One region of the Oceanobacillus sp. FSL K6-0127 genome, then DNA from elsewhere that is predicted to be linked to it. Evidence: a T-box and tRNA genes for the amino acid it is inferred to sense, from the RefSeq annotation. Region 1 holds a T-box; the other holds one or more tRNA genes.

Region 1 (15,302 bases):
ATTGAAAACCTGGCTTTGGAGTATTGCAATCAATCATTGTAAAGATTATTTGAAAAGCTGGTATAACAAAAATGTAGTTCTTTCAAATGAGGTTCTCGATTCTGAGTTCGATGAAGCCAATCAACTAGAGAGCAAAGTGATTCAACAGGATGAGGATGATCGATTAGTCGCACATGTCATGTCTTTATCAGTTGAATTTAGAGAAGTTATTTATCTGTTTTACTTTGAAGAAATGCCAATTAAAGAGATTGCTAGCGTAACTGGTACCAATTCCAATACCGTAAAAACACGATTAAGACGTGCGAAGCAACTACTAAAAGAACAGATAGGAGGCCGCTGAATGGAAGACGATTTGAAAAACTTACGAAATCGCATGAAAAAAACAAGGTTTAACGAGCTGAAATTTACGGAACAGCATCGAATGACAGTACTCAAGCAAATCCAACAGGAAGAAGCGGAGGCAGATATCCTGCATCTCGTTATGCAGTTACTTGTACAGGAAAAGACTGGCTACGAATTAACAGAACAGCTGCGTGTGCGGGGTGTTAAGAAATTTGAGGGGAATGAAGGATTTTTGTATACCTTATTGCATCAGCTGGAACAGAAACGCTATTTAGATGCTGCTTGGAATAAGGAAGAAATGAAACTTTATCAGTTAAATCGAAAGGGGAGGAAGCTATTGGAAAAGGCAGAAAAGGAAAAGGATAGAAAAAACGTTATCTTAGGCTTACTTGCCGAGGTGAAGGGAAGGTGAAAAGAAAATATTTTCTAGATGCAGTTCGGTTGCAAATGAAATCAGAGAAAGCAAAAAAGTATATCGTGAAAGAGCTGGATCACCATATTGCTAGTGAAAAGGCGTATTGGCTGAAAAAAGGATTAATAGACAGTGAGGCAGAAGAAAAAGCGGTTCAGCAAATGGGCAGTCCACTATTACTAGGACAGCAATTGAATAAAATCCATCGCCCTAAGGTGGATTGGTGGTTGCTGATTATCGTCTCCATTATTATCTCGCTTGGCTTTTTACCTCTACTTCAAGATAGTTTTCAAACCGATATCTTAGTCATGATTAAAAAAACTATGATGACTATAATCGGACTATGTTTCATTATTGGTCTCATGTTCTTAGATTATACGAAGTTAAGAAAATACGGATGGTTATTTTATGGTGTTGCACTTTTTATTCAATTCTATCTGTTTTTTTTCGTAGAAACACTCGTAAATGGGTCTCCAATTTTGATGTTAGGGCCATTATCCATTGAAGATACAATCTGTTTGCCGTTTTTCTGGATAGGTTTTGCTTGTCTGTTAAGTAATGAAAAACAAACGGTTAGTAAAACGATTCTTTTGTTTGCTATACCATACATTTTATATTTGCTTTTATATAACGACCATAATGCATTGATTTATAGTGTCATGGTGGTAGTGATGATTTGGATAAATGCAAAGGGCTATCGGAAACGAATAAAGACTTTAGCACCGATAAGTATCATTCTTCTTGGCTCGTTAATTTACATATGGCTATTTGCCGAAAATATTCATAATCGCTTGATGGGATACTCGAAACCAGAGCAATTCGCCTCTGACGAAGGTTATTTTTATTTGATAATTAAACAACAACTACAGCATCTAAATTGGTTTGGTAAGTCCGATATGCAATTATTCCTATATGAAGGACATACCGATTTTGTTTTTCTCAATCTGTTAGCTCAGTACGGATTGGTACTGTCTTTTTTTATCATTCTCATTTTGCTTCTTTTAATAAGTAGACTAATTGCTGTTTGTAATATGATGAAAGATTCGTTTGGAAAACTCCTGACGATTGGTGGAATTGCGCTCATTACGATTGAATTGATCTACAATATCGGGATGAATTTTGGGTACTTGCCTTTAGCTGGTATGCCACTGCCGTTTATTAGTTATGGCTTGATGCCAACATTGATTCATGCAATTGTTATTGGTGTTGTTCTAAGTGCTTATCGACAAAAAGATTTACAATTTAATATCCATTCGTAGGAAGGAACGAAGCTTATGCATTTGACTATTAACATTGCATTTTTTGGAACAATATTAATACTTTTATATATAGTGATCGATTTGATTCGCAATAAAGGAAGAAATCTGTTAAGGAAATTTATTTTTTATACGTTTATGTTTTATTTTGTGTATGTCCTGCAGCTTACAATGGGAGGGATCACCATACCGCCGTTGGAAGCGAGAATGATTAAAGTGCAGTGGATACCTTTCTTTTTTGTCAATGACTGGGTGATGCATTATCAGGCAAATGGTTTAGATTTCTTTTTTTGGAATTCGGTGAAATTAACATTCTATAATTTGATCATGTTCGTACCATTTGGAATCTATTTAGCACTTTTATTTCAAGTTAAACAAATTTCGAAAGCAGCATTATTGATCGTTATTCTCAGTTTAGCAATTGAAGTTTTCCAATTAATCCTCAGTTATTTTGGAGTTATTTGGGCGAGAGGATTTGATGTCGATGATATACTTTTAAATACGTTTGGTGGTGTGATAGGTTTTATGTGTATGCGAGTAGCTATGAGATTCAGGAGACGCATTCAGCATAAATATTAAAATGAAAATAAGCTTAGCGTGCAACTGGAACTGCCCTAAGCTTATTTTTTGATGGGGATAGGCAAGAATCTTTTAGCTTGCTGTCGAAGTGTAATGTGGTTAATAGAGGGAAGCCCTTTATCAAATAGAGGAATTCATGAAAGAAATAGCGAAATATATATGTTAGATTGAAAAGTTTTTTAAGGGAGAATAGACGATGACAAAGGGCCTTATTCATCATGTGGAAATTAACGTGTCAAATTTGGAAGATTCAATAGCATTTTGGGGTTGGTTATTGGAGGAATTGGGATATGAGCTTTACCAAAGTTGGAACGAGGGACGCAGTTGGAAGCTAGAGGACAGTTACCTCGTTTTTGTTCAAACTGAGGAAATTTATCTAGATGCTTCCTACCATCGGAAGCGTGTTGGTCTTAATCATCTTGCTTTTTACGCTAAATCACGTGAACATGTTGATGTAATGACAAAGCGATTAGAGCAAAAGGGCATTTCCATTTTATACAGGGAGCATCATCCCTTTGCTAGTGGAAAGAAGCATTATGCTGTTTTTTTCGAGGATCCAGATAGAATAAAGGTGGAGCTTGTCGCAACCGTTTAATTGTTGGTTCAATTTTTAAAGCATAATTGCATATTATATACTATAAAAGTTATGTGAGAGCTTATTAGTTGTAAACCGAAAAGGGGGAGATGAACAATGGACAAAAAACACAATGATTTAATCGGTGAGATACTCGAAGCAGCTGGTGAAAAAGATAATTTTAACTTAAAGGGTGCGGGAAGGCCGTTGCCAAAGGGATATGTGGAAAGAGATATTTTTCAAAACTTCCAGCAGATTGCAAAAGATGCAGGGTACTTGCCGTATTGGCTGAAGATTCAAAAGCAAATTGCAGCCATGTTGTTAACTGCTAAAACGCAAAAAGACATAAAGAAAATTAATAAGAAAATCAAAGAGTATAATACTGTTTGTCCCCCATCCATGCAAAAGCTCCCAGTTGAGCTGGATAAGCTAGAGGAGGCTAAAGTAATCTGGTAAGGTATTTGTTGCCAGTCAACACTATAAGGGAGGAGATTATGTGATTCTCCAAAAAGGGATTACAGGAAAAACTCAAAACTCAAATGATTTGCCAAAACCAGATGGGAAAGACTTTAAGCGATTATGCTATACACTTATCGCGCAGCTAGGTGGGAGCGTAAAAGCATTTACACAACCGCAAATCGATACAAATTATTTTCATGTCGATCTGGAGGTTTTTAATAAGCGATTGCATCTGCTCTTAAATGAGAATTATCCATATCTTGCTGTTGCAAGTGAGGTTGATTTTTTTAACATAACTTTTATTGATGTGCCAATATTAACAAAGCAATTTGCACCTTACTATACAATTTTGCTGAAAGCGGAATTGAATGAGCGAATTCAGCTCAGATCAGGACGTAAAAAGGGTGCTTTACTTAACGAAAATGAATTGATTCAAGAAGAATTAGCTGACTTAGTCTATTGGCAGCCTGAAACAGTTGGTCATGTGTTGTTCAATCATTGGGATTAAGCAGACTCGGAAGTCTTAGATTTTTCATTTGCTTGTCCAGATGCAATGGCGTGACTAGATTACATATACGTATAGGGAGGGAAAAAATGAAATTAAATCAAGAGGATCAATTTATTAAAGAGATTCAATTACATAAAGATAGTATTCATTCATACGACACATTTCCATTCGATCTTCCGGTTATTAAAAATTTAAAAAGGTTATTATTCCACCCGAACGTAACCTATATTATAGGAGAAAATGGAATGGGGAAATCAACCTTGCTGGAAGGGATTGCAATTGCACTTGGATTTAATCCAGAAGGTGGAACGAAGAATTTTAATTTCTCAAGCTTTGACTCGCATTCAAATTTAGATCAGTTTTTAAGAATCGCAAAGGGGCCATACCTGCCTAATGATAGCTTCTTCTTTAGAGCGGAATCCTTTTACAATGTTGCGAGCAATATTGAAGAAATGGATATGGATGCGTCACCATATAGTGGATCAAGAATTATCGATTCATTTGGTGGTAAATCTCTTCACGAGCAATCACATGGTGAATCTTTTTTTGCAACATTTACGAATCGCTTCCGTGGCCAAGGCTTGTATATCCTTGATGAACCAGAAGCAGCATTATCTCCAATAAGACAATTATCAATGCTTGTAAGAATCCACGAGCTCGTTAATCAAGGATCACAATTTATCATTTCCACACATTCACCGATTCTTATGGCTTATCCAGATGCACGAATCATTCAGCTTACGGAGGACGGTATGGAAAAACAGCGTTTAGAAGATACAGAGCATTATAAAGTGATGAAGCAATTTTTTGATGATAAAGATAGATTACTGCATCACCTGTTTCAATGATATTGAATAGGAGTGAGGCTATGAAAGCACCAGATTTAACGAGTGAAACAAAACGATTAATTATTCGACCATATCAGAAGCAGGATTATGAAAATTGGTATACGCAATTTAGTCGGCGATTGCCATCGCAATCCAAATACGATGAAGGTTATATTGACATGTCTCGTTTTACAAAGGATTGGTTTAGTAAATGGGTCCAAGGGTTCCGTGAAGGTGCAAAAAAAGATGATATGTATATTTTGGGTGTTTTTCGAAAAGAAGATGGAGCCAATGTTGGGACTGTCGAGTTATCGACAATATTACGGGCGAAATACCAATGGGCTATGATGGGATATTTTATACATAATCAGTTTTGGGAGAAGGGGTATGGAAAAGAAAGTGTTATTGCTGCCACACATTTATTTTTTAAACAATTAAACTATCATCGTATCGAACTGCATATCAATATGGATAACGAGCCGTCGATTCGATTAGCAGAAAGTGCTGGTTTTATTTATGAATGTACAAGAAATGAATTTACTTACGAGCGTGGACGTTGGACAGATTTATTAATCTATTATCGGAATAACGACTCAATATGAAAAGGCATACGTAACTTCTAGAAAAGGAGAGAGAAGATGGGGACCGTCATTCGCTGGTTGCTGGCGATATTTTTTACATACTTTGCAATTATTACACTACAAACAGGACTGGAATTGCTTAGTGCTTCAAGAGAAGATGGAGCAATTGCAGTTCGATTCCTATCTTTTGAAATAAATAATCAAGTTGATTCGGAAAACATGGCATCCTATACGATTGCATTCTTTGCAGGAGCGCTTGTTGCTATGATACTTGCGCTCAGCCTTATGAGAGATGCCTTTTCTAGTCTAAAGGGAAAAAGTTAATTGGGATTTTAAAAAAAGGGCTTGGAAGTGAATCTCTCAGTATTGAAACAAAGAGCCGTCATCTCAAAAGAGAATCCTGCTCCAGTTATTAATTGCCTTTATTAAAAAATGATTCTGTTCGTGTTGGCATTTCCAAAAAACAGAGAATAATACATTGCAATTCATTGTACCTATTTTAATTTAAGAACTTTTTTTTGAATAGCAAGTATAAAAGGTGGGTCATTTTTTTGATTAATAAAGCCATAGCGTAAGACATTAAACTGCTTTTGATCTAGTTGAAGCAGGTACTTTAATAGTCCTTCTTTTTCTTCCTTGCCACCTTCATGGCCGTGGTATACAACAAGAACGACAAGTCCATCTTTTTTCAAACGGTTTAAAATAGCATCTACAGCAGTCACCGTTGAATCAGGTGTTGTAATTACTGTTTTATCGCTTCTAGGTAAATAACCGAGGTTGAAAATCGCACCCGCAATTTCTTCATTTTTATCCTTTGGAAAATAATCCAGAATTCTTTCATGACTATCGTGGATTAAAGATACATTGGAGCAATTATTGTTAATTAATACTTTTCTCGTATTTGCAATTGCTTGGTCCTGTATATCAAAGGCATAAACATGACCGTTTTCACCGACTAGCTTACTGAAGAATAAGGTATCATTTCCATTTCCGCACGTTGCGTCAATTACTTTTTCACCCGATTGTATCGTTTCTTCTAATAAATAATGAGCATAATTTAGAATTCCTTTTAGCATATATGCAGCACATTCCTTTTCATTAGATTTATCTCTTCCTTCATGTTATCACGAAAATGCCAATCAAGAAATGCAGTAAAAACTGAGGCGAACCTTTAAAATGAGGTTACCTTGACAATAGTTACCGGATTCATTATAATTCGGTTAAATAATCTAACGACTTTGATAAGGATTAGTAGTAATTTTTTTCAGGCATAGAGAGGCAGTGCTCGGTGGAAACTGCCGTTGAAAGATTTTATGAACTCACCTTTAATGTTGCAGGAATGAATAGGAGTAATTCCTGCCGTCTATCCACGTTAAAGATAACAAGTGAACGCGAATATATGTGTTAATTTGGGTGGTACCGCGGGAGATACAGCTTCTCGTCCCTTTTCTGGGGATGAGTGGCTTTTTTTTTCGCAGATAAGAAAGTGTTAGACTTTCTTATCTGCATAAGTGCAACTAAGGCATCGCCTAAATACTTGCACTCCAAAGTATAAGGGCTTCTAAAAAAGCAAAGAACGCTTTCGTAAGAATCCCTTTAACGAATGCCAAGTTTACTAATGGAAAATACAAGCGTTGTACAGCGAAAGGAAGGAAAATTAGATGAGCTTTAACCATCAGCAAATTGAAAAAAAATGGCAAAAACACTGGCTTGAAAATAAAACGTTTAAAACGGAAACCTTTTCTGAAAAAGAGAAGTTCTATGCACTTGATATGTTTCCATATCCCTCAGGAGTAGGGCTGCATGTAGGACATCCCGAGGGCTATACGGCAACGGATATTCTATCGCGTATGAAACGAATGCAAGGCTATGAAGTAATGCACCCGATGGGATGGGATGCATTTGGGCTTCCGGCAGAACAATATGCAATTGATACAGGGAATAGCCCAGCTGAATTTACAGCAAAAAATATTGCGACATTTAAACGCCAAATACAAGAACTTGGTTTTTCGTATGATTGGGATCGTGAAATCGATACAACAGATCCGAATTATTATAAATGGACACAGTGGATTTTCACAAAGCTTTATGAAAAAGGGCTCGCTTATATCGATGAGGTTGCGGTGAACTGGTGTCCGGCATTAGGTACAGTTTTGGCGAATGAAGAAGTAATTGATGGAAAAAGTGAACGCGGTGGACATCCGGTCGTACGTAAACCAATGAAGCAGTGGATGCTGAAAATTACTGCATATGCTGATCGCTTGTTGGAAGATTTAGATGAATTAGATTGGCCAGACAGCTTAAAAGAAATGCAACGTAACTGGATTGGCCGCTCAGAGGGCGCAGAAGTAACATTTGCAATTGATGGACATGAAGAAGAATTTACTGTATTTACAACACGTCCAGATACATTATTTGGTGCAACGTATGCAGTGCTTGCCCCAGAACATCCGTTTATCGAAAAAATAACAAGTGCAGAACAAAAAGCTGCCGTAGATGCTTACTTGAACGAAGTCCAAACGAAATCCGATTTGGAGCGTACTGATTTAGCAAAAGATAAAACAGGTGTATTTACTGGTGCATATGCAGTTAACCCTGTGAATAATGAAAAAATGCCAATCTGGATTGCAGACTACGTATTAATGTCATATGGAACTGGTGCAATAATGGCGGTTCCAGCACACGATGAGCGGGACTATGAATTTGCAACAAAATTTGAATTGCCAATTGTGGAAGTAGTTTCAGGTGGAGATATAACAAAAGAAGCATTTACTGGTGATGGAGAACATATCAATTCAGGATTCTTAGATGGGCTTGGAAAAGAAGAGGCGATCTCCAAAATGATTGAATGGCTTGTCGCTGAAGGAAAAGGCGAGAAGAAAATTACGTATCGCCTGCGCGATTGGCTCTTTGCGAGACAGCGTTATTGGGGTGAGCCAATTCCGATCATTCATTGGGAAGATGGTACAATGACAACTGTTCCAGAAGAAGAACTTCCATTGGAACTACCAGTGATGTCAGAGATTAAACCATCTGGTACAGGGGAATCTCCACTTGCTAATAACAGTGATTGGGTAAATGTTGTTGATCCGAAAACCGGAATGAATGGGCGCCGTGAAACAAACACCATGCCGCAATGGGCGGGAAGCTGCTGGTATTTCTTACGATACATTGACCCGAAAAATACCGAACAGCTAGCAGATCCAGCTGCACTGGAAGAATGGTTGCCAATCGATATTTATATCGGTGGAGCAGAGCATGCCGTGCTTCATCTACTATACGCACGTTTCTGGCATAAGTTCTTATATGACATTGGAGTCGTATCAACAAAAGAACCATTCCAAAAGTTATTTAACCAAGGGATGATTCTTGGCGAAGGTAACGAAAAAATGAGTAAATCCAAAGGTAATGTTGTAAACCCGGATGATATTGTAACATCTCATGGTGCAGATACATTACGTCTTTATGAAATGTTTATGGGGCCATTGGATGCGTCTGTCGCATGGTCAACAAATGGATTAGACGGTGCTAGAAGGTTCCTTGATCGTACATGGAGATTGTTCATGAACGATGATGGTACCCTTTCTGAGAAAATTGTGGAAGCAGAAAATACAGCTTTAGATAAGGTCTACCATGAAACGGTGAAAAAGGTAACAGATGACTTTGAAAATCTGCATTTTAATACCGGGATATCGCAAATGATGGTATTTATTAATGAAGGCTACAAAGCAGATCAAATTCCAAAAGCATTTGTGGAAGGGTTTGTGAAGATGCTTTCTCCAGTTGCCCCACATATTGCTGAAGAGCTTTGGGAACAACTTGGCCACTCAAATACGATTACCTACGAAGAATGGCCGGTCTTCGATGCATCGAAATTAGTGGAAGATGAAGTAGAAGTAGTTCTTCAAGTCATGGGCAAAGTTCGTTCGAAATTAAGTGTGCCGAAAGATATTTCGAAAGAAGACTTGGAAAAATTAGCATTAGCAGATGAAGGATTGCAAAAATGGATCGAAGGAAAAACAATTCGAAAAGTAATCGTCGTGCCAGGAAAATTAGTAAACGTAGTAGCGAACTAAATGAAACCAAAAAGATCTCCTTCTATATTTAAAGAGGAGATCTTTTTTTATGAAGTGTCACGTCCATTTAACTGGATTCAACCCAATTCGTTTGTAAAATAATCCACTCGCCATTTTCGAAATACCATAATGTTTCAATTGTGCCAAGACGATCTGCGTGGTAGGCACCGCTAATTTGTTGATAGCTTTTTAGACCATACCCTTTGCTTTCACTAATCGATATTGGTTCATAAAAAGCAATTGGATCAATCATTAATGAAGTAGGTTTTAAAAGGTTGCCTTTTTTATTATAAATTCCAAGACGTATATAATCCTCTGCACGGTCTTTAACATCCATCACAATTGGCTTGCCATTAGGGATAATTTCAATAATTACTTGAAAATTCTCTTCAAATTTACCACTAACATAGCGCTGTTCTGGTAAAGGGATTTCTTTTAACTTCTGATTTGCCAATGTGTGTAAGAAAGAAGTGTATAAACCGCCACTCCCACCAGTCGGACTTTGATAGAAGATATCCTTTATTCCGTCATGATCCAGATCAATGAATTGAAGCTTTGGTTCGTAACCACCACCATAATTGATTTTCCACTCTTCTTTATCAGAAGATCGAATCTCAGCCCAAATATCTTGATAATATTGTGCGTCTGGAGCAAAAAGCTTTCCTTTCAATTCTATTGTATTGTTTTCTCCATCTCCTGTTACATCAGCTTGGTATGTTTCAATTAAGATACTATCTGGTGCTGTTTCTGCAGCAAATGTAATTGTTGGAAATGCAATCATCAATATTAGAAAAAAATATTTCACGTTCATCACTTCCTTTATTTGAAATAATAATGTGGTATATGTAAGGTGAATTGAATGTAACTTCACCTTTGCAAATAAAATGAATTACTTCCTGCTTTGTTAGTTCTTGTAGGTTGCGCATTGTGGTTGCATCCTATGCGTGAAATACGTAAAATTGAAATTGAATACAATAAAGGGGATGACAATATGCCAGAAATAAATGAAGTAGCACCTAAAGAAGTTGAAAAGCTGATGAACGAGGAAGATATTATAATCATTGATGTAAGAGAAGATGAAGAAGTTGCTCAAGGAATAATTGAAACAGCCAAGCATATTCCATTAGGAAATATTCCGGAAGCAGTAGCTGACTTAGATAAAAATAAATCGTATATACTTGTATGTCGATCAGGAGCAAGAAGTATGAATGCGTCCAAATATATGGATGAACAAGGTTTTAAGGTTTCCAATATGAAAGGCGGCATGTTGGAGTGGGAAGGCGAAGTAATCGTCGATTAATAGAGAAGAAGTTATTTTCAGTAATTCTGAAAATAACTTCTTTTTATTTAGGTATTGCATTTTGAACTTAAGGGGTGTAGTATAAATTTTGCTGTCAAGAAGAGAAGCAAATGAAATAAGTTTTCAGCTTCAAAATGAACTCGACAAATTAAAAATAAATGTTGACAAGTATTTATGAGAAATGCTATAATAAACATCCACTAGTTAGGAAAAGTCGAAAATGATTTGTTTTTCAGATTTATTGTTGATTACTAGTGTGGTATTGTAATTATAAGTTAACAAATTTGCTCTTTGAAAACTGAACAAAACAACCAGTATGTCAAGAAAAAGGAAACTCGTTTTTCTTTTTAAAACAAGTAGAAGTCAGCTTCTACAAAAGCTAAGTATTACAAACTTTTATGGAGAGTTTGATCTTGGCTCAGGACGAACGCTGGCGGCGTGCCTAATACATGCAAGTCGAGCGCAGGAAATAAACGGAACCCTTCGGGGTGATGTTTATGGAATGAGCGGCGGACGGGTGAGTAACACGTGGGCAACCTGCCTGTAAGATCGGGATAACTCGCGGAAACGTGAGCTAATACCGGATAACACTTTTCATCTCATGGTGAGAAGATAAAAGACGGTTTCGGCTGTCACTTACAGATGGGCCCGCGGCGCATTAGCTAGTTGGTGAGGTAACGGCTCACCAAGGCGACGATGCGTAGCCGACCTGAGAGGGTGATCGGCCACACTGGGACTGAGACACGGCCCAGACTCCTACGGGAGGCAGCAGTAGGGAATCTTCCGCAATGGACGAAAGTCTGACGGAGCAACGCCGCGTGAGTGATGAAGGTTTTCGGATCGTAAAACTCTGTTGTTAGGGAAGAACAAGTTGGGTAGTAACTGACCCAACCTTGACGGTACCTAACCAGAAAGCCACGGCTAACTACGTGCCAGCAGCCGCGGTAATACGTAGGTGGCAAGCGTTGTCCGGAATTATTGGGCGTAAAGCGCTCGCAGGCGGTCTTTTAAGTCTGATGTGAAAGCCCACGGCTTAACCGTGGAGGGTCATTGGAAACTGGAGGACTTGAGTACAGAAGAGGAGAGTGGAATTCCACGTGTAGCGGTGAAATGCGTAGAGATGTGGAGGAACACCAGTGGCGAAGGCGACTCTCTGGTCTGTAACTGACGCTGAGGAGCGAAAGCGTGGGTAGCGAACAGGATTAGATACCCTGGTAGTCCACGCCGTAAACGATGAGTGCTAGGTGTTAGGGGGTTTCCGCCCCTTAGTGCTGAAGTTAACGCATTAAGCACTCCGCCTGGGGAGTACGGCCGCAAGGCTGAAACTCAAAAGAATTGACGGGGGCCCGCACAAGCGGTGGAGCATGTGGTTTAATTCGAAGCAACGCGAAGAACCTTACCAGGTCTTGACATCCTCTGATACCTCTAGAGATAGAGTTTTCCCTTCGGGGACAGAGTGACAGGTGGTGCATGGTTGTCGTCAGCTCGTGTCGTGAGATGTTGGGTTAAGTCCCGCAACGAGCGCAACCCTTGATCTTAGTTGCCAGCATTCAGTTGGGCACTCTAAGGTGACTGCCGGTGACAAACCGGAGGAAGGTGGGGATGACGTCAAATCATCATGCCCCTTATGACCTGGGCTACACACGTGCTACAATGGATGGAACAAAGGGAAGCGAACCCGCGAGGTCAAGCCAATCCCATAAAACCATTCTCAGTTCGGATTGTAGGCTGCAACTCGCCTACATGAAGCCGGAATCGCTAGTAATCGCGGATCAGCATGCCGCGGTGAATACGTTCCCGGGCCTTGTACACACCGCCCGTCACACCACGAGAGTTGGTAACACCCGAAGTCGGTGAGGTAACCTTTTGGAGCCAGCCGCCGAAGGTGGGACTAATGATTGGGGTGAAGTCGTAACAAGGTAGCCGTATCGGAAGGTGCGGCTGGATCACCTCCTTTCTAAGGATTATTACGGAACCCTACCTTCGGGTAGGAAGGGCATACTGTGTTGTTTGGTTCAGTTTTGAGAGAGTAAATCTCTCTATTTGTACCTTGAAAACTAAATAAGAGTAACAACGACATCAATATTAATGTAAAAGGCTGAAGCGACTGTTCTCAGGAGCTGAAGCTGAATTAAATAAAAGCAAGGCTAATAAATTAGTACGCTTATTTACTGTAACTTAGTTAAGTGAATAAGGGCGCACGGTGGATGCCTTGGCACTAGAAGCCGATGAAGGACGGGACTAACACCGATATGCCTCGGGGAGTTGTAAGTAAACTTTGATCCGGGGATTTCCGAATGGGGGAACCCACTGTTCGTAATGGAACAGTACATGCATCTGAATACATAGGGTGCATGAGGTAGACCCGGGGAACTGAAACATCTCAGTACCCGGAGGAAGAGAAAGAAAAATCGATTTCCTGAGTAGCGGCGAGCGAAACGGAAAGAGCCCAAACCAGAAAGCTTGCTTTCTGGGGTTGTAGGACACTCCACTCGGAGTTACCAAGGAATTCTTTAAATGAATCGACCTGGAAAGGTCAGCCACAGAAGGTAACAGCCCTGTAGTTGAAAAAGAATTCCCTCCGGAGTGTATCCTGAGTACGGCGGAACACGTGGAATTCCGTCGGAATCCGGGAGGACCATCTCCCAAGGCTAAATACTCTCTAGTGACCGATAGTGAACCAGTACCGTGAGGGAAAGGTGAAAAGCACCCCGGAAGGGGAGTGAAATAGAACCTGAAACCGTGTGCCTACAAGTAGTCGAAGCCCGTTAATGGGTAACGGCGTACCTTTTGTAGAATGGACCGGCGAGTTACGATCGTATGCAAGGTTAAGTGGAAGACACGGAGCCGCAGCGAAAGCGAGTCTGAATAGGGCGAATGAGTATGCGGTCGTAGACCCGAAACCGTGTGATCTACCCATGTCCAGGGTGAAGGTCAGGTAACACTGACTGGAGGCCCGAACCCACGTATGTTGAAAAATGCGGGGATGAGGTGTGGGTAGGGGTGAAATGCCAATCGAACACGGAGATAGCTGGTTCTCTCCGAAATAGCTTTAGGGCTAGCCTCAAGAAATAGAGTACTGGAGGTAGAGCACTGATTGGACTAGGGGCCCTCACCGGGTTACCGAATTCAGTCAAACTCCGAATGCCAGTTACTTTTACTTGGGAGTCAGACTATGGGTGATAAGGTTCATAGTCGAAAGGGAAACAGCCCAGACCGCCAGCTAAGGTCCCAAAGTATACGTTAAGTGGAAAAGGATGTGGAGTTGCCCAGACAACCAGGATGTTGGCTTAGAAGCAGCCATCATTTAAAGAGTGCGTAATAGCTCACTGGTCGAGTGACTCTGCGCCGAAAATGTACCGGGGCTAAACGTATCACCGAAGCTGCGGATTGTTCTTACGAACAATGGTAGGAGAGCGTTCTAAGTGCTGTGAAGTCAGACCGTGAGGACTGGTGGAGCGCTTAGAAGTGAGAATGCCGGTATGAGTAGCGAAAAAAGAGTGAGAATCTCTTTCACCGAATGCCTAAGGTTTCCTGAGGAAGGCTCGTCCTCTCAGGGTTAGTCGGGACCTAAGCCGAGGCCGAAAGGCGTAGGCGATGGACAACAGGTAGATATTCCTGTACCACCTCATGATTGTTTGAGCGATGGGGGGACGCAGTAGGATAAGGAATGCGCACTGATGGATATGTGCGCCCAAGCAGTGAGAAAGTCAGATAGGCAAATCCGTCTGGCAATTTCAAGCTGTGATGGGGAGGGAAATTTAGTACCGAAGTTCCGGATTTCACACTGCCAAGAAAAGCCTCTAGTTAGATCATAGGTGCCCGTACCGCAAACCGACACAGGTAGGCGAGGAGAGAATCCTAAGGTGAGCGGGAGAACTCTCGTTAAGGAACTCGGCAAAATGACCCCGTAACTTCGGGAGAAGGGGTGCTTCATTTACATGGAGCCGCAGTGAATAGGCCCAAGCGACTGTTTAGCAAAAACACAGGTCTCTGCGAAGCCGAAAGGCGAAGTATAGGGGCTGACACCTGCCCGGTGCTGGAAGGTTAAGGGGAAATGTTAGCCGCAAGGCGAAGCTTTGAACCGAAGCCCCAGTAAACGGCGGCCGTAACTATAACGGTCCTAAGGTAGCGAAATTCCTTGTCGGGTAAGTTCCGACCCGCACGAAAGGTGCAACGACTTGGGCACTGTCTCAACGAGAGACCCGGTGAAATTATACTATGCGTGAAGATGCGCATTACCCGCGACAGGACGGAAAGACCCCGTGGAGCTTTACTGTAGCCTGATATTGAATGTCTGTGCAGCTTGTACAGGATAGGTGGGAGCCTTGGAAACCGGAGCGCTAGCTTCGGTGGAGGCATCCGTGGGATACCACCCTGGCTGTATG
Region 2 (15,302 bases), 1.6 Mb from region 1:
GTAGCGCAGGAATGATTATTCTAGGCAGATAGGAAAAAGTTCCTTATCTGCCTTCGTTTTTAAAGAGATATTAGTTGACTTTTCTTTGAAATAGACATACATTTATATTAATTCATATAAAATCACTTGGGATTAGGAGGGGTTGTCATGAAAGTAGCTGAGAACATTACGGGTTTAATTGGTGGAACACCGATTGTAAAATTGAATAATTTAACGGATGCTGAAAGTGCAGATGTATATGTTAAGCTGGAATTTATGAATCCTGGGAGCTCTGTAAAGGATCGTATCGCAATTGCTATGGTGGAAGCGGCCGAAAAAGAAGGTTTGCTTCAAGCTGGTGCTACTATTATTGAGCCAACAAGTGGTAATACGGGTATTGGGCTTGCGATGGTTGCAGCTGCAAAAGGCTATCGAGCAGTATTAGTGATGCCAGATACAATGAGTCAAGAACGACGAAACTTATTACGTGCTTATGGTGCAGAACTGGTATTGACGCCAGGAGCTGATGGGATGAAAGGCGCTATCGCAAAGGCAGAGGAGTTAAAAAATGAGCATGGCTATTTTATGCCACAGCAATTTAGTAATCCTGCTAACCCAGACATTCACGAGCTAACGACAGGTAAAGAAATTGTAGAACAAATGAAGGATGGTCTTGATGGCTTCGTATCCGGAATTGGTACTGGTGGAACAATAACAGGAGCAGGGAGAGTATTAAGGAAACATTTTGATGATATCAAATTGTACGCAGTTGAACCAGCTGCTTCACCTGTTTTGTCAGGAGGGTCACCGGCACCTCACAAAATTCAAGGAATTGGTGCAGGCTTTGTACCTGAAGTTTTAGATACAGATATTTATGAAAAAGTACTAACAATCGAGAATGAAGAAGCATATGAAGCTGCTCGCAAAGTAGCGACAACAAATGGTATCCTAGGTGGCGTCTCATCTGGTGCTGCAGTTGCAGCTGCACTAAAAGTCGCGAAAGAATTAGGAAAAGGGAAAAAGGTTCTTGCTATATTGCCGGATAATGGAGAAAGATATTTGTCCACACCTTTATATCGATTCGAAGAGAATGAATAAGAAAATATAAAATAAAAGGATTGGCATCATTGTGCCAGTCCTTTTTTTGAGCGTAAAAGAGGAAGCCTGTGATTGGCGACGTGCAGTCTGAATCCCGAACTTTGGGGTGGTTCGACGAGTCGGCATCCTTTTACCTGGAGACGATGCTCGATTTCACGGCAACGGTATACGTGTAACTATGCCTCATGTCTTAGCCGGTCGGCAAGTCTCGCTAGACGTTGGGGCTGAAGCTGAACGAGGCAGTTTTGGTACGCTAGTTATTGGAAGCACCAAAAAATTTAAAGGTTTCCTCAGCATTGAAAAATTGATACGATAGAAAATATAAAGAAATTATGAAGGCGGTCAAAGATAAAAATGATTTTACAAACTTCAAACCGGACATTTGATTTATCAGAACGTACACATATTATGGGGATTTTAAATGTCACACCAGATTCATTTTCTGATGGCGGCAAGTATACAACGATCGATAAGGCTGTTGAGCAAGCCATGCTGATGGAGCAACATGGGGCAGATATGATAGATGTCGGTGGTGAATCCACCCGTCCAGGTCATATACCTGTAACTGCTGAGGAAGAAATTAAACGTGTGGTACCAGTTATCAAGGCACTGAAGGAAAATGCCGCAGCTGCAATTTCTGTTGATACCTTTAAAGCGGAAGTAGCAAGAAAGGCTGTTGAAGCAGGAGCAGATATTATCAATGATATTTGGGGAGCGAAACATGATCCGGAGATTGCAAAAGTTGCAGCTGAATATGGCGTTCCAATTATATTAATGCATAACCGTAAGAATGAGAATTATCATTCGATTATGGATGATATGAAAAAAGATCTTGAAGAAAGTATTCAAATAGCACTAGATGCAGGAGTTACAAAAGAGAAAATCATTTTAGACCCAGGAATCGGCTTTGCGAAATCAACCAAGGATAACTTTGTTGTGATGAATAATCTTGAGCAGCTAACAAAAATGGGATACCCTCTGCTATTAGCAACATCACGGAAACGATTCATTGGCAGTGTTCTCGATATACCTGCCGAAGAACGTGATAACGGAACAGTTGCGACGACATGTCTTGGTATTACGAAAGGAGCACAAATGGTTCGTGTCCATAATGTAAGACGGAATCGAGAGGCTGCGCAAATGATGGATGCGATGCTTGCTGAGGGAGGTCACTTCGTTGGATAAAATTATACTCAATCAAATGCAATTTTATGGTTATCATGGGCTTTTCCCAGAAGAAAACAAGCTAGGGCAGCGATTTAATGTTGATCTGGAGCTCTATCTAGACTTAAAAAAGCCAGGCGAATCCGATAACATGTATGATTCAATTCATTATGGTCATGTCTATGAACTTGTTCAGGAATTGGTTGAAGGTGATGTGAAAAATTTGATTGAAGCTGTTGCTGAAGGAATTGCAGAAAGACTATTAGCAATGTTTGGTCTTTTACAGGCTTGTAAAGTGACCGTGACCAAGCCGGATCCGCCGATTCCAGGGCACTATGCCTCTGTGGCAGTAGAAATCTATCGGGAGCGATCGATATGAATCAAGCATATTTGGCATTAGGTACCAATATTGAACCGAGAGAAGCATATCTTAAAGAGGCTTTGGAATTACTAGAAACTATGGGAGAAGTTACACTTATCCGACGATCATCTATTTACGAAACCGCCCCTGTCGGATATTTGGATCAAGCGGATTTTCTAAATATGGTCATTGAAATAAAGACTGCTTTATCTTCTCTGGAGCTTCTAGAATACTGTCAGTCTGTGGAACAGCACCTTGGACGCAAACGTGGTATACGTTTTGGACCACGAACAATAGACCTTGACATTTTGACATTTAATCAAGAAAATAGTACAGTAGAACGATTAATAATCCCGCACCCTAGAATGCACGAGCGCGCGTTTGTACTCATTCCTTTACAGGAAATTGCACCAAAGCTAATCTTGCCTGATTGGAATAAGCCTATTGAGGAAATGATTCATGATCTTCCTGAAACAGACATAAAGGATGTATGGAAATGGACGCAAAAAGGGTCGGTAAAAGAATAAAAGCTTTCCGTAAGCTAAAAGGATATACACAAATCGATTTTGCAAAGGAACTGGATGTTTCGATTGCGCAAATAGGTAACATAGAACGAGGTACAAAACTTGCAACAGATGACTTTTTAGAGATGATTGCCAAGAAGTTGTCTGTATCAAAGGATGAGATTACAATGGAATCACTTAATAGTGAGAAATAAGCGAGGACATAAGATGTTTCAAATAGGAGACATTCCTGTTCTCAACCAAGTTGTGACTTCATGTTACTCAGACCTAGAAAATAATGGCACTGTGCGATAAAAGCATTATTAGGGCAGAGATTCGCACGGAATAGAAGTTAAGTCTTTACATTTGTAGATCAGCTTTAGGCAGTGAATAAAGTGTCAAATCTGTTTGAATTGTTGTAGGAAATCTGTCGGTCTGCTGCCGGCAGTTTTTTCTGCATGAACACCCTATTGCAAAGTTTAGAGACTGTACGTGAAAGAAGTTGGATTTTTAGATATACTAACTAATATAAATGAGTGGAGTGATCACAATGTCTGAAGAAATGAATGAACAAATGCGTGTACGACGCGACAAATTAAATGATTACCGAGAACAAGGTCTGGATCCATTTGGAGAGAAGTTTCCAAGAACCCATTTAGCAACAGAACTTATCGAGAAATATGACCGCTATTCCAAAGAGGAGTTAGAGGAAATTACGGATACAGTGACGATTGCTGGCCGTCTTATGACGAAGCGGGGAAAAGGAAAAGCTGGTTTTGCACATATGCAGGATTTAAGTGGACAAATACAGTTGTACGTACGTAAGGATGCAATTGGTGAGGAAGCCTATGAGGTTTTCAAAACAACAGACTTAGGAGATATTGTTGGCGTAACTGGTGTAATGTTCAAAACAAACGTAGGAGAACTATCTGTCAAAGCTACAGAATTTCATTTACTAACGAAATCATTACGACCATTGCCGGAAAAATACCATGGCTTAAGAGATATCGAGCAACGCTATCGTCAGCGTTATTTAGATCTTATTACAAACATGGATAGCAGAGAAACATTTGTACAACGAAGCAAAATTATCCAATCGATGCGTGAATACTTGAATGGTCAAGGTTTCCTTGAAGTAGAAACTCCAATGATGCATAGTATTCCGGGTGGAGCGGCAGCACGTCCGTTTATTACACATCATAATGCCTTAGATATTGAGTTATACATGCGTATTGCGATCGAGCTGCATTTAAAACGGCTTATTGTTGGTGGTTTAGAAAAAGTGTATGAAATTGGACGCGTATTCCGTAATGAAGGAGTTTCCACAAGACATAACCCTGAATTTACTATGATTGAGCTTTATGAAGCCTATGCGGATTATAATGATATTATGGAACTAACTGAGAACGTGATAGCGCATATTGCAAAAGATGTTCTTGGCTCAACGAAAGTGATTTATGGAAACCATGAAGTTGACTTAGAGCCGAAATGGACAAGGTTGCATATGGTAGACGCAGTTAAAGAGGCAACCGGTGTAGACTTCTGGAAGCATATAACAGATGAAGAGGCACGGACGTTAGCCAAAGAGCATGGTGTTGAAATAAGAGACACGATGACATTTGGTCATGTTGTAAATGAATTCTTTGAACAAAAAGTAGAAGAAACTTTAATACAACCAACGTTTATTTATGGACACCCAGTAGAGATTTCTCCGTTAGCAAAGAAGAATACAGAAGATGCGCGTTTTACCGACCGTTTTGAATTATTTATTGTTGGCAGAGAACATGCAAATGCATTTAGTGAATTAAATGACCCAATTGATCAGCGAGAACGTTTTGAAGCACAAGTAAAAGAAAGAGCTGAAGGAAATGACGAAGCACATCTAATGGATGAAGACTTTTTAGAAGCTCTAGAATATGGGATGCCGCCAACAGGTGGACTTGGAATTGGAATAGATCGTCTTGTTATGCTGTTGACAAATTCTCCATCTATACGAGATGTACTGTTGTTCCCGCAAATGCGTCATAAATAAGTGATACGAAAAAACCTTCTTGTTTCAATTTGAACTGGAAGGTTTTTTGTTTGCCGACATAATTATCTAAAGACGGTTTTATCACTTATTGATTAGGGTATTATAAATATAATAGATATCCTCGAAAATGGAGTTGTTATCTAAGTAAATAAGTTAAATGGAGAAGCGTGAATTGAATAAATAATAGAACTTTAAATTCAATGCTATAATTTTGCGTTTTGCTATTGATTTCATTTTCAAATCGTGGTAAATTAATTAACGTTGCGCTGGAGAAACAGTCCAGGCAAGAGGTCGAAGCTAACCTCAAAAAAATAATTGAAAAAAGTGTTGACATCAAAAGCTCAACATGTTATATTAGTAAAGTCGCTGCTAAACAAGGCGGCCAACAAATTTGCTCTTTGAAAACTGAACAAAACAACCAGTATGTCAAGAAAAAGGAAACTCGTTTTTCTTTTTAAAACAAGTAGAAGTCAGCTTCTACAAAAGCTAAGTATTACAAACTTTTATGGAGAGTTTGATCTTGGCTCAGGACGAACGCTGGCGGCGTGCCTAATACATGCAAGTCGAGCGCAGGAAATAAACAGAACCCTTCGGGGTAATGTTTATGGAATGAGCGGCGGACGGGTGAGTAACACGTGGGCAACCTGCCTGTAAGATCGGGATAACTCGCGGAAACGTGAGCTAATACCGGATAACACTTTTCATCTCATGGTGAGAAGATAAAAGACGGTTTCGGCTGTCACTTACAGATGGGCCCGCGGCGCATTAGCTAGTTGGTGAGGTAACGGCTCACCAAGGCGACGATGCGTAGCCGACCTGAGAGGGTGATCGGCCACACTGGGACTGAGACACGGCCCAGACTCCTACGGGAGGCAGCAGTAGGGAATCTTCCGCAATGGACGAAAGTCTGACGGAGCAACGCCGCGTGAGTGATGAAGGTTTTCGGATCGTAAAACTCTGTTGTTAGGGAAGAACAAGTTGGGTAGTAACTGACCCAACCTTGACGGTACCTAACCAGAAAGCCACGGCTAACTACGTGCCAGCAGCCGCGGTAATACGTAGGTGGCAAGCGTTGTCCGGAATTATTGGGCGTAAAGCGCTCGCAGGCGGTCTTTTAAGTCTGATGTGAAAGCCCACGGCTTAACCGTGGAGGGTCATTGGAAACTGGAGGACTTGAGTACAGAAGAGGAGAGTGGAATTCCACGTGTAGCGGTGAAATGCGTAGAGATGTGGAGGAACACCAGTGGCGAAGGCGACTCTCTGGTCTGTAACTGACGCTGAGGAGCGAAAGCGTGGGTAGCGAACAGGATTAGATACCCTGGTAGTCCACGCCGTAAACGATGAGTGCTAGGTGTTAGGGGGTTTCCGCCCCTTAGTGCTGAAGTTAACGCATTAAGCACTCCGCCTGGGGAGTACGGCCGCAAGGCTGAAACTCAAAAGAATTGACGGGGGCCCGCACAAGCGGTGGAGCATGTGGTTTAATTCGAAGCAACGCGAAGAACCTTACCAGGTCTTGACATCCTCTGATACCTCTAGAGATAGAGTTTTCCCTTCGGGGACAGAGTGACAGGTGGTGCATGGTTGTCGTCAGCTCGTGTCGTGAGATGTTGGGTTAAGTCCCGCAACGAGCGCAACCCTTGATCTTAGTTGCCAGCATTCAGTTGGGCACTCTAAGGTGACTGCCGGTGACAAACCGGAGGAAGGTGGGGATGACGTCAAATCATCATGCCCCTTATGACCTGGGCTACACACGTGCTACAATGGATGGAACAAAGGGAAGCGAACCCGCGAGGTCAAGCCAATCCCATAAAACCATTCTCAGTTCGGATTGTAGGCTGCAACTCGCCTACATGAAGCCGGAATCGCTAGTAATCGCGGATCAGCATGCCGCGGTGAATACGTTCCCGGGCCTTGTACACACCGCCCGTCACACCACGAGAGTTGGTAACACCCGAAGTCGGTGAGGTAACCTTTTGGAGCCAGCCGCCGAAGGTGGGACTAATGATTGGGGTGAAGTCGTAACAAGGTAGCCGTATCGGAAGGTGCGGCTGGATCACCTCCTTTCTAAGGATTATTACGGAACCCTACCTTCGGGTAGGAAGGACATACTGTGTTGTTTGGTTCAGTTTTGAGAGAGTAAATCTCTCTATTTGTACCTTGAAAACTAAATAAGAGTAACAACGACATCAATATTAATGTAAAAGGCTGAAGCGACTGTTCAGAAACGGACGCATAAGCAAGAGACTGGAAAACGCTTGGTTTTTAGCGTTTGGAATGTCAATTGCTTATGACGGTAGTTACTAGGAGCTGAAGCTGGATTAAATAAAAGCAAGGCTAATAAATTAGTACGCTTATTTACTGTAACTTAGTTAAGTGAATAAGGGCGCACGGTGGATGCCTTGGCACTAGAAGCCGATGAAGGACGGGACTAACACCGATATGCCTCGGGGAGTTGTAAGTAAACTTTGATCCGGGGATTTCCGAATGGGGGAACCCACTGTTCGTAATGGAACAGTACATGCATCTGAATACATAGGGTGCATGAGGTAGACCCGGGGAACTGAAACATCTCAGTACCCGGAGGAAGAGAAAGAAAAATCGATTTCCTGAGTAGCGGCGAGCGAAACGGAAAGAGCCCAAACCAGAAAGCTTGCTTTCTGGGGTTGTAGGACACTCCACTCGGAGTTACCAAGGAATTCTTTAAATGAATCGACCTGGAAAGGTCAGCCACAGAAGGTAACAGCCCTGTAGTTGAAAAAGAATTCCCTCCGGAGTGTATCCTGAGTACGGCGGAACACGTGGAATTCCGTCGGAATCCGGGAGGACCATCTCCCAAGGCTAAATACTCTCTAGTGACCGATAGTGAACCAGTACCGTGAGGGAAAGGTGAAAAGCACCCCGGAAGGGGAGTGAAATAGAACCTGAAACCGTGTGCCTACAAGTAGTCGAAGCCCGTTAATGGGTAACGGCGTACCTTTTGTAGAATGGACCGGCGAGTTACGATCGTATGCAAGGTTAAGTGGAAGACACGGAGCCGCAGCGAAAGCGAGTCTGAATAGGGCGAATGAGTATGCGGTCGTAGACCCGAAACCGTGTGATCTACCCATGTCCAGGGTGAAGGTCAGGTAACACTGACTGGAGGCCCGAACCCACGTATGTTGAAAAATGCGGGGATGAGGTGTGGGTAGGGGTGAAATGCCAATCGAACACGGAGATAGCTGGTTCTCTCCGAAATAGCTTTAGGGCTAGCCTCAAGAAATAGAGTACTGGAGGTAGAGCACTGATTGGACTAGGGGCCCTCACCGGGTTACCGAATTCAGTCAAACTCCGAATGCCAGTTACTTTTACTTGGGAGTCAGACTATGGGTGATAAGGTTCATAGTCGAAAGGGAAACAGCCCAGACCGCCAGCTAAGGTCCCAAAGTATACGTTAAGTGGAAAAGGATGTGGAGTTGCCCAGACAACCAGGATGTTGGCTTAGAAGCAGCCATCATTTAAAGAGTGCGTAATAGCTCACTGGTCGAGTGACTCTGCGCCGAAAATGTACCGGGGCTAAACGTATCACCGAAGCTGCGGATTGTTCTTACGAACAATGGTAGGAGAGCGTTCTAAGTGCTGTGAAGTCAGACCGTGAGGACTGGTGGAGCGCTTAGAAGTGAGAATGCCGGTATGAGTAGCGAAAAAAGAGTGAGAATCTCTTTCACCGAATGCCTAAGGTTTCCTGAGGAAGGCTCGTCCTCTCAGGGTTAGTCGGGACCTAAGCCGAGGCCGAAAGGCGTAGGCGATGGACAACAGGTAGATATTCCTGTACCACCTCATGATTGTTTGAGCGATGGGGGGACGCAGTAGGATAAGGAATGCGCACTGATGGATATGTGCGCCCAAGCAGTGAGAAAGTCAGATAGGCAAATCCGTCTGGCAATTTCAAGCTGTGATGGGGAGGGAAATTTAGTACCGAAGTTCCGGATTTCACACTGCCAAGAAAAGCCTCTAGTTAGATCATAGGTGCCCGTACCGCAAACCGACACAGGTAGGCGAGGAGAGAATCCTAAGGTGAGCGGGAGAACTCTCGTTAAGGAACTCGGCAAAATGACCCCGTAACTTCGGGAGAAGGGGTGCTTCATTTACATGGAGCCGCAGTGAATAGGCCCAAGCGACTGTTTAGCAAAAACACAGGTCTCTGCGAAGCCGAAAGGCGAAGTATAGGGGCTGACACCTGCCCGGTGCTGGAAGGTTAAGGGGAAATGTTAGCCGCAAGGCGAAGCTTTGAACCGAAGCCCCAGTAAACGGCGGCCGTAACTATAACGGTCCTAAGGTAGCGAAATTCCTTGTCGGGTAAGTTCCGACCCGCACGAAAGGTGCAACGACTTGGGCACTGTCTCAACGAGAGACCCGGTGAAATTATACTATGCGTGAAGATGCGCATTACCCGCGACAGGACGGAAAGACCCCGTGGAGCTTTACTGTAGCCTGATATTGAATGTCTGTGCAGCTTGTACAGGATAGGTGGGAGCCTTGGAAACCGGAGCGCTAGCTTCGGTGGAGGCATCCGTGGGATACCACCCTGGCTGTATGGACATTCTAACCCAGGACCGTGATCCGGTTCGGAGACAGTGTCAGGCGGGCAGTTTGACTGGGGCGGTCGCCTCCCAAAAGGTAACGGAGGCGCCCAAAGGTTCCCTCAGAATGGTTGGAAATCATTCGTAGAGTGTAAAGGCACAAGGGAGCTTGACTGCGAGACCTACAAGTCGAGCAGGGACGAAAGTCGGGCTTAGTGATCCGGTGGTTCCGCATGGAAGGGCCATCGCTCAACGGATAAAAGCTACCCCGGGGATAACAGGCTTATCTCCCCCAAGAGTTCACATCGACGGGGAGGTTTGGCACCTCGATGTCGGCTCATCGCATCCTGGGGCTGTAGTCGGTCCCAAGGGTTGGGCTGTTCGCCCATTAAAGCGGTACGCGAGCTGGGTTCAGAACGTCGTGAGACAGTTCGGTCCCTATCCGTCGTGGGCGTTGGAAGTTTGAGAGGAGCTGTCCTTAGTACGAGAGGACCGGGATGGACACACCGCTGGTGTACCAGTTGTTCCGCCAGGAGCATCGCTGGGTAGCTACGTGTGGAAAGGATAAGTGCTGAAAGCATCTAAGCATGAAGCCCCCCTCAAGATGAGACTTCCCATCACTTCGAGTGAGTAAGATCCCTCAGAGACGATGAGGTTGATAGGTTCGGTGTGGAAGCGTGGTGACACGTGGAGCTTACGGATACTAATCGATCGAGGACTTAACTAAATTCTTTATTTGATGTCTTGTTTTCTCTTATTTAGTTTTTAAGGTATAAATTCAAAAAAACCTTGCATTTTTATTCAGAAATGCATATAATAAAACTTGTCCTTGTTTTTGAGGATTGTCTGGTAGCAATAGCGAAGAGGCCACACCTGTTCCCATGCCGAACACAGAAGTTAAGCTCTTCAGCGCCGATGGTAGTTGGGGCTTTGCCCCTGCAAGAGTAGGACGTCGCCAGGCAGATATAAATCGGAGGATTAGCTCAGCTGGGAGAGCACCTGCCTTACAAGCAGGGGGTCGCAGGTTCGAGCCCTGCATCCTCCACCATTTGCCGGCCTAGCTCAATTGGTAGAGCAACTGACTTGTAATCAGTAGGTTGGGGGTTCAAGTCCTCTGGCCGGCACCACTTTTCACAAGTGAATAATAATTATCAATAATATGTAATATATATTTTTGAGCCATTAGCTCAGTCGGTAGAGCATTTGACTTTTAATCAAAGGGTCGAAGGTTCGAATCCTTCATGGCTCACCATTTGCGGGTGTGGCGGAATTGGCAGACGCGCTAGACTTAGGATCTAGTGTCTTCGGACGTGGGGGTTCAAGTCCCTTCACCCGCACCATTTAATTTAAACATTGCCAAGCGCGGAAGTAGTTCAGTGGTAGAACACCACCTTGCCAAGGTGGGGGTCGCGGGTTCGAATCCCGTCTTCCGCTCCAAACCCTTGCCGGGGTGGCGGAACTGGCAGACGCACAGGACTTAAAATCCTGCGGTAGGTGACTACCGTACCGGTTCGATTCCGGTCCTCGGCACCATATGCGCCCGTAGCTCAATTGGATAGAGCGTTTGACTACGGATCAAGAGGTTAGGGGTTCGACTCCTCTCGGGCGCGCCATAACGGGAAGTAGCTCAGCTTGGTAGAGCACTTGGTTTGGGACCAAGGGGTCGCAGGTTCGAATCCTGTCTTCCCGACCATTTTATTTATACGGGGCCTTAGCTCAGCTGGGAGAGCGCCTGCCTTGCACGCAGGAGGTCAGCGGTTCGATCCCGCTAGGCTCCACCAATTTAAAAGTTTGATTTTTACTACAAAATAATCTTTTAAAAACTTTTAAAAGATTGTTGACAATATAGTGATATATATGATATATTAGTAAAGTCGCTTTTAAAAAAGACAATAAATTTGCTCTTTGAAAACTGAACAAAACAACCAGTATGTCAAGAAAAAGGAAACTCGTTTTTCTTTTTAAAACAAGTAGAAGTCAGCTTCTACAAAAGCTAAGTATTACAAACTTTTATGGAGAGTTTGATCTTGGCTCAGGACGAACGCTGGCGGCGTGCCTAATACATGCAAGTCGAGCGCAGGAAATAAACAGAACCCTTCGGGGTAATGTTTATGGAATGAGCGGCGGACGGGTGAGTAACACGTGGGCAACCTGCCTGTAAGATCGGGATAACTCGCGGAAACGTGAGCTAATACCGGATAACACTTTTCATCTCATGGTGAGAAGATAAAAGACGGTTTCGGCTGTCACTTACAGATGGGCCCGCGGCGCATTAGCTAGTTGGTGAGGTAACGGCTCACCAAGGCGACGATGCGTAGCCGACCTGAGAGGGTGATCGGCCACACTGGGACTGAGACACGGCCCAGACTCCTACGGGAGGCAGCAGTAGGGAATCTTCCGCAATGGACGAAAGTCTGACGGAGCAACGCCGCGTGAGTGATGAAGGTTTTCGGATCGTAAAACTCTGTTGTTAGGGAAGAACAAGTTGGGTAGTAACTGACCCAACCTTGACGGTACCTAACCAGAAAGCCACGGCTAACTACGTGCCAGCAGCCGCGGTAATACGTAGGTGGCAAGCGTTGTCCGGAATTATTGGGCGTAAAGCGCTCGCAGGCGGTCTTTTAAGTCTGATGTGAAAGCCCACGGCTTAACCGTGGAGGGTCATTGGAAACTGGAGGACTTGAGTACAGAAGAGGAGAGTGGAATTCCACGTGTAGCGGTGAAATGCGTAGAGATGTGGAGGAACACCAGTGGCGAAGGCGACTCTCTGGTCTGTAACTGACGCTGAGGAGCGAAAGCGTGGGTAGCGAACAGGATTAGATACCCTGGTAGTCCACGCCGTAAACGATGAGTGCTAGGTGTTAGGGGGTTTCCGCCCCTTAGTGCTGAAGTTAACGCATTAAGCACTCCGCCTGGGGAGTACGGCCGCAAGGCTGAAACTCAAAAGAATTGACGGGGGCCCGCACAAGCGGTGGAGCATGTGGTTTAATTCGAAGCAACGCGAAGAACCTTACCAGGTCTTGACATCCTCTGATACCTCTAGAGATAGAGTTTTCCCTTCGGGGACAGAGTGACAGGTGGTGCATGGTTGTCGTCAGCTCGTGTCGTGAGATGTTGGGTTAAGTCCCGCAACGAGCGCAACCCTTGATCTTAGTTGCCAGCATTCAGTTGGGCACTCTAAGGTGACTGCCGGTGACAAACCGGAGGAAGGTGGGGATGACGTCAAATCATCATGCCCCTTATGACCTGGGCTACACACGTGCTACAATGGATGGAACAAAGGGAAGCGAACCCGCGAGGTCAAGCCAATCCCATAAAACCATTCTCAGTTCGGATTGTAGGCTGCAACTCGCCTACATGAAGCCGGAATCGCTAGTAATCGCGGATCAGCATGCCGCGGTGAATACGTTCCCGGGCCTTGTACACACCGCCCGTCACACCACGAGAGTTGGTAACACCCGAAGTCGGTGAGGTAACCTTTTGGAGCCAGCCGCCGAAGGTGGGACTAATGATTGGGGTGAAGTCGTAACAAGGTAGCCGTATCGGAAGGTGCGGCTGGATCACCTCCTTTCTAAGGATTATTACGGAACCCTACCTTCGGGTAGGAAGGACATACTGTGTTGTTTGGTTCAGTTTTGAGAGAGTAAATCTCTCTATTTGTACCTTGAAAACTAAATAAGAGTAACAACGACATCAATATTAATGTAAAAGGCTGAAGCGACTGTTCAGAAACGGACGCATAAGCAAGAGACTGGAAAACGCTTGGTTTTTAGCGTTTGGAATGTCAATTGCTTATGACGGTAGTTACTAGGAGCTGAAGCTGGATTAAATAAAAGCAAGGCTAATAAATTAGTACGCTTATTTACTGTAACTTAGTTAAGTGAATAAGGGCGCACGGTGGATGCCTTGGCACTAGAAGCCGATGAAGGACGGGACTAACACCGATATGCCTCGGGGAGTTGTAAGTAAACTTTGATCCGGGGATTTCCGAATGGGGGAACCCACTGTTCGTAATGGAACAGTACATGCATCTGAATACATAGGGTGCATGAGGTAGACCCGGGGAACTGAAACATCTCAGTACCCGGAGGAAGAGAAAGAAAAATCGATTTCCTGAGTAGCGGCGAGCGAAACGGAAAGAGCCCAAACCAGAAAGCTTGCTTTCTGGGGTTGTAGGACACTCCACTCGGAGTTACCAAGGAATTCTTTAAATGAATCGACCTGGAAAGGTCAGCCACAGAAGGTAACAGCCCTGTAGTTGAAAAAGAATTCCCTCCGGAGTGTATCCTGAGTACGGCGGAACACGTGGAATTCCGTCGGAATCCGGGAGGACCATCTCCCAAGGCTAAATACTCTCTAGTGACCGATAGTGAACCAGTACCGTGAGGGAAAGGTGAAAAGCACCCCGGAAGGGGAGTGAAATAGAACCTGAAACCGTGTGCCTACAAGTAGTCGAAGCCCGTTAATGGGTAACGGCGTACCTTTTGTAGAATGGACCGGCGAGTTACGATCGTATGCAAGGTTAAGTGGAAGACACGGAGCCGCAGCGAAAGCGAGTCTGAATAGGGCGAATGAGTATGCGGTCGTAGACCCGAAACCGTGTGATCTACCCATGTCCAGGGTGAAGGTCAGGTAACACTGACTGGAGGCCCGAACCCACGTATGTTGAAAAATGCGGGGATGAGGTGTGGGTAGGGGTGAAATGCCAATCGAACACGGAGATAGCTGGTTCTCTCCGAAATAGCTTTAGGGCTAGCCTCAAGAAATAGAGTACTGGAGGTAGAGCACTGATTGGACTAGGGGCCCTCACCGGGTTACCGAATTCAGTCAAACTCCGAATGCCAGTTACTTTTACTTGGGAGTCAGACTATGGGTGATAAGGTTCATAGTCGAAAGGGAAACAGCCCAGACCGCCAGCTAAGGTCCCAAAGTATACGTTAAGTGGAAAAGGATGTGGAGTTGCCCAGACAACCAGGATGTTGGCTTAGAAGCAGCCATCATTTAAAGAGTGCGTAATAGCTCACTGGTCGAGTGACTCTGCGCCGAAAATGTACCGGGGCTAAACGTATCACCGAAGCTGCGGATTGTTCTTACGAACAATGGTAGGAGAGCGTTCTAAGTGCTGTGAAGTCAGACCGTGAGGACTGGTGGAGCGCTTAGAAGTGAGAATGCCGGTATGAGTAGCGAAAAAAGAGTGAGAATCTCTTTCACCGAATGCCTAAGGTTTCCTGAGGAAGGCTCGTCCTCTCAGGGTTAGTCGGGACCTAAGCCGAGGCCGAAAGGCGTAGGCGATGGACAACAGGTAGATATTCCTGTACCACCTCATGATTGTTTGAGCGATGGGGGGACGCAGTAGGATAAGGAATGCGCACTGATGGATATGTGCGCCCAAGCAGTGAGAAAGTCAGATAGGCAAATCCGTCTGGCAATTTCAAGCTGTGATGGGGAGGGAAATTTAGTACCGAAGTTCCGGATTTCACACTGCCAAGAAAAGCCTCTAGTTAGATCATAGGTGCCCGTACCGCAAACCGACACAGGTAGGCGAGGAGAGAATCCTAAGGTGAGCGGGAGAACTCTCGTTAAGGAACTCGGCAAAATGACCCCGT

What was found. A T-box is a leader RNA that pairs with one kind of tRNA and senses whether it is charged. The one in region 1 lies ahead of leuS (leucine--tRNA ligase), so its partner is inferred to be a tRNA-Leu.
Region 2: it encodes a tRNA-Leu, which carries the amino acid that the T-box ahead of leuS (leucine--tRNA ligase) is inferred to sense. The anticodon was not compared.

Annotation. Positions count from the first base shown of each region.
Region 1 covers NZ_CP150287.1:2,199,385-2,214,686, forward strand. Annotated here, with positions in the region: gene MHH64_RS11060 (sigma-70 family RNA polymerase sigma factor) at 1-340, shown strand, start outside; gene MHH64_RS11065 (PadR family transcriptional regulator) at 341-754, shown strand; gene MHH64_RS11070 (FtsW/RodA/SpoVE family cell cycle protein) at 751-2,013, shown strand; gene MHH64_RS11075 (VanZ family protein) at 2,029-2,589, shown strand; gene MHH64_RS11080 (VOC family protein) at 2,786-3,184, shown strand; gene MHH64_RS11085 (DUF1992 domain-containing protein) at 3,281-3,619, shown strand; gene MHH64_RS11090 (hypothetical protein) at 3,660-4,130, shown strand; gene MHH64_RS11095 (AAA family ATPase) at 4,217-4,978, shown strand; gene MHH64_RS11100 (GNAT family protein) at 4,999-5,559, shown strand; gene MHH64_RS11105 (hypothetical protein) at 5,596-5,862, shown strand; gene MHH64_RS11110 (class I SAM-dependent methyltransferase) at 6,033-6,614, opposite strand; T-box leader at 6,768-6,987, shown strand; gene leuS (leucine--tRNA ligase) at 7,200-9,614, shown strand; gene MHH64_RS11120 (hypothetical protein) at 9,682-10,419, opposite strand; gene MHH64_RS11125 (rhodanese-like domain-containing protein) at 10,606-10,914, shown strand; rRNA gene MHH64_RS11130 (16S ribosomal RNA) at 11,310-12,871, shown strand; rRNA gene MHH64_RS11135 (23S ribosomal RNA) at 13,095-15,302, shown strand, end outside.
Region 2 covers NZ_CP150287.1:620,179-635,480, forward strand. Annotated here, with positions in the region: gene MHH64_RS02935 (peptidylprolyl isomerase) at 1-4, shown strand, start outside; gene cysK (cysteine synthase A) at 148-1,077, shown strand; gene folP (dihydropteroate synthase) at 1,432-2,262, shown strand; gene folB (dihydroneopterin aldolase) at 2,255-2,620, shown strand; gene folK (2-amino-4-hydroxy-6-hydroxymethyldihydropteridine diphosphokinase) at 2,617-3,129, shown strand; gene MHH64_RS02960 (helix-turn-helix transcriptional regulator) at 3,099-3,320, shown strand; gene lysS (lysine--tRNA ligase) at 3,656-5,137, shown strand; rRNA gene MHH64_RS02970 (16S ribosomal RNA) at 5,640-7,201, shown strand; rRNA gene MHH64_RS02975 (23S ribosomal RNA) at 7,505-10,423, shown strand; rRNA gene rrf (5S ribosomal RNA) at 10,542-10,657, shown strand; tRNA gene MHH64_RS02985 (tRNA-Val) at 10,669-10,744, shown strand; tRNA gene MHH64_RS02990 (tRNA-Thr) at 10,748-10,823, shown strand; tRNA gene MHH64_RS02995 (tRNA-Lys) at 10,873-10,948, shown strand; tRNA gene MHH64_RS03000 (tRNA-Leu) at 10,952-11,036, shown strand; tRNA gene MHH64_RS03005 (tRNA-Gly) at 11,059-11,133, shown strand; tRNA gene MHH64_RS03010 (tRNA-Leu) at 11,141-11,229, shown strand; tRNA gene MHH64_RS03015 (tRNA-Arg) at 11,233-11,309, shown strand; tRNA gene MHH64_RS03020 (tRNA-Pro) at 11,313-11,389, shown strand; tRNA gene MHH64_RS03025 (tRNA-Ala) at 11,402-11,477, shown strand; rRNA gene MHH64_RS03030 (16S ribosomal RNA) at 11,706-13,267, shown strand; rRNA gene MHH64_RS03035 (23S ribosomal RNA) at 13,571-15,302, shown strand, end outside.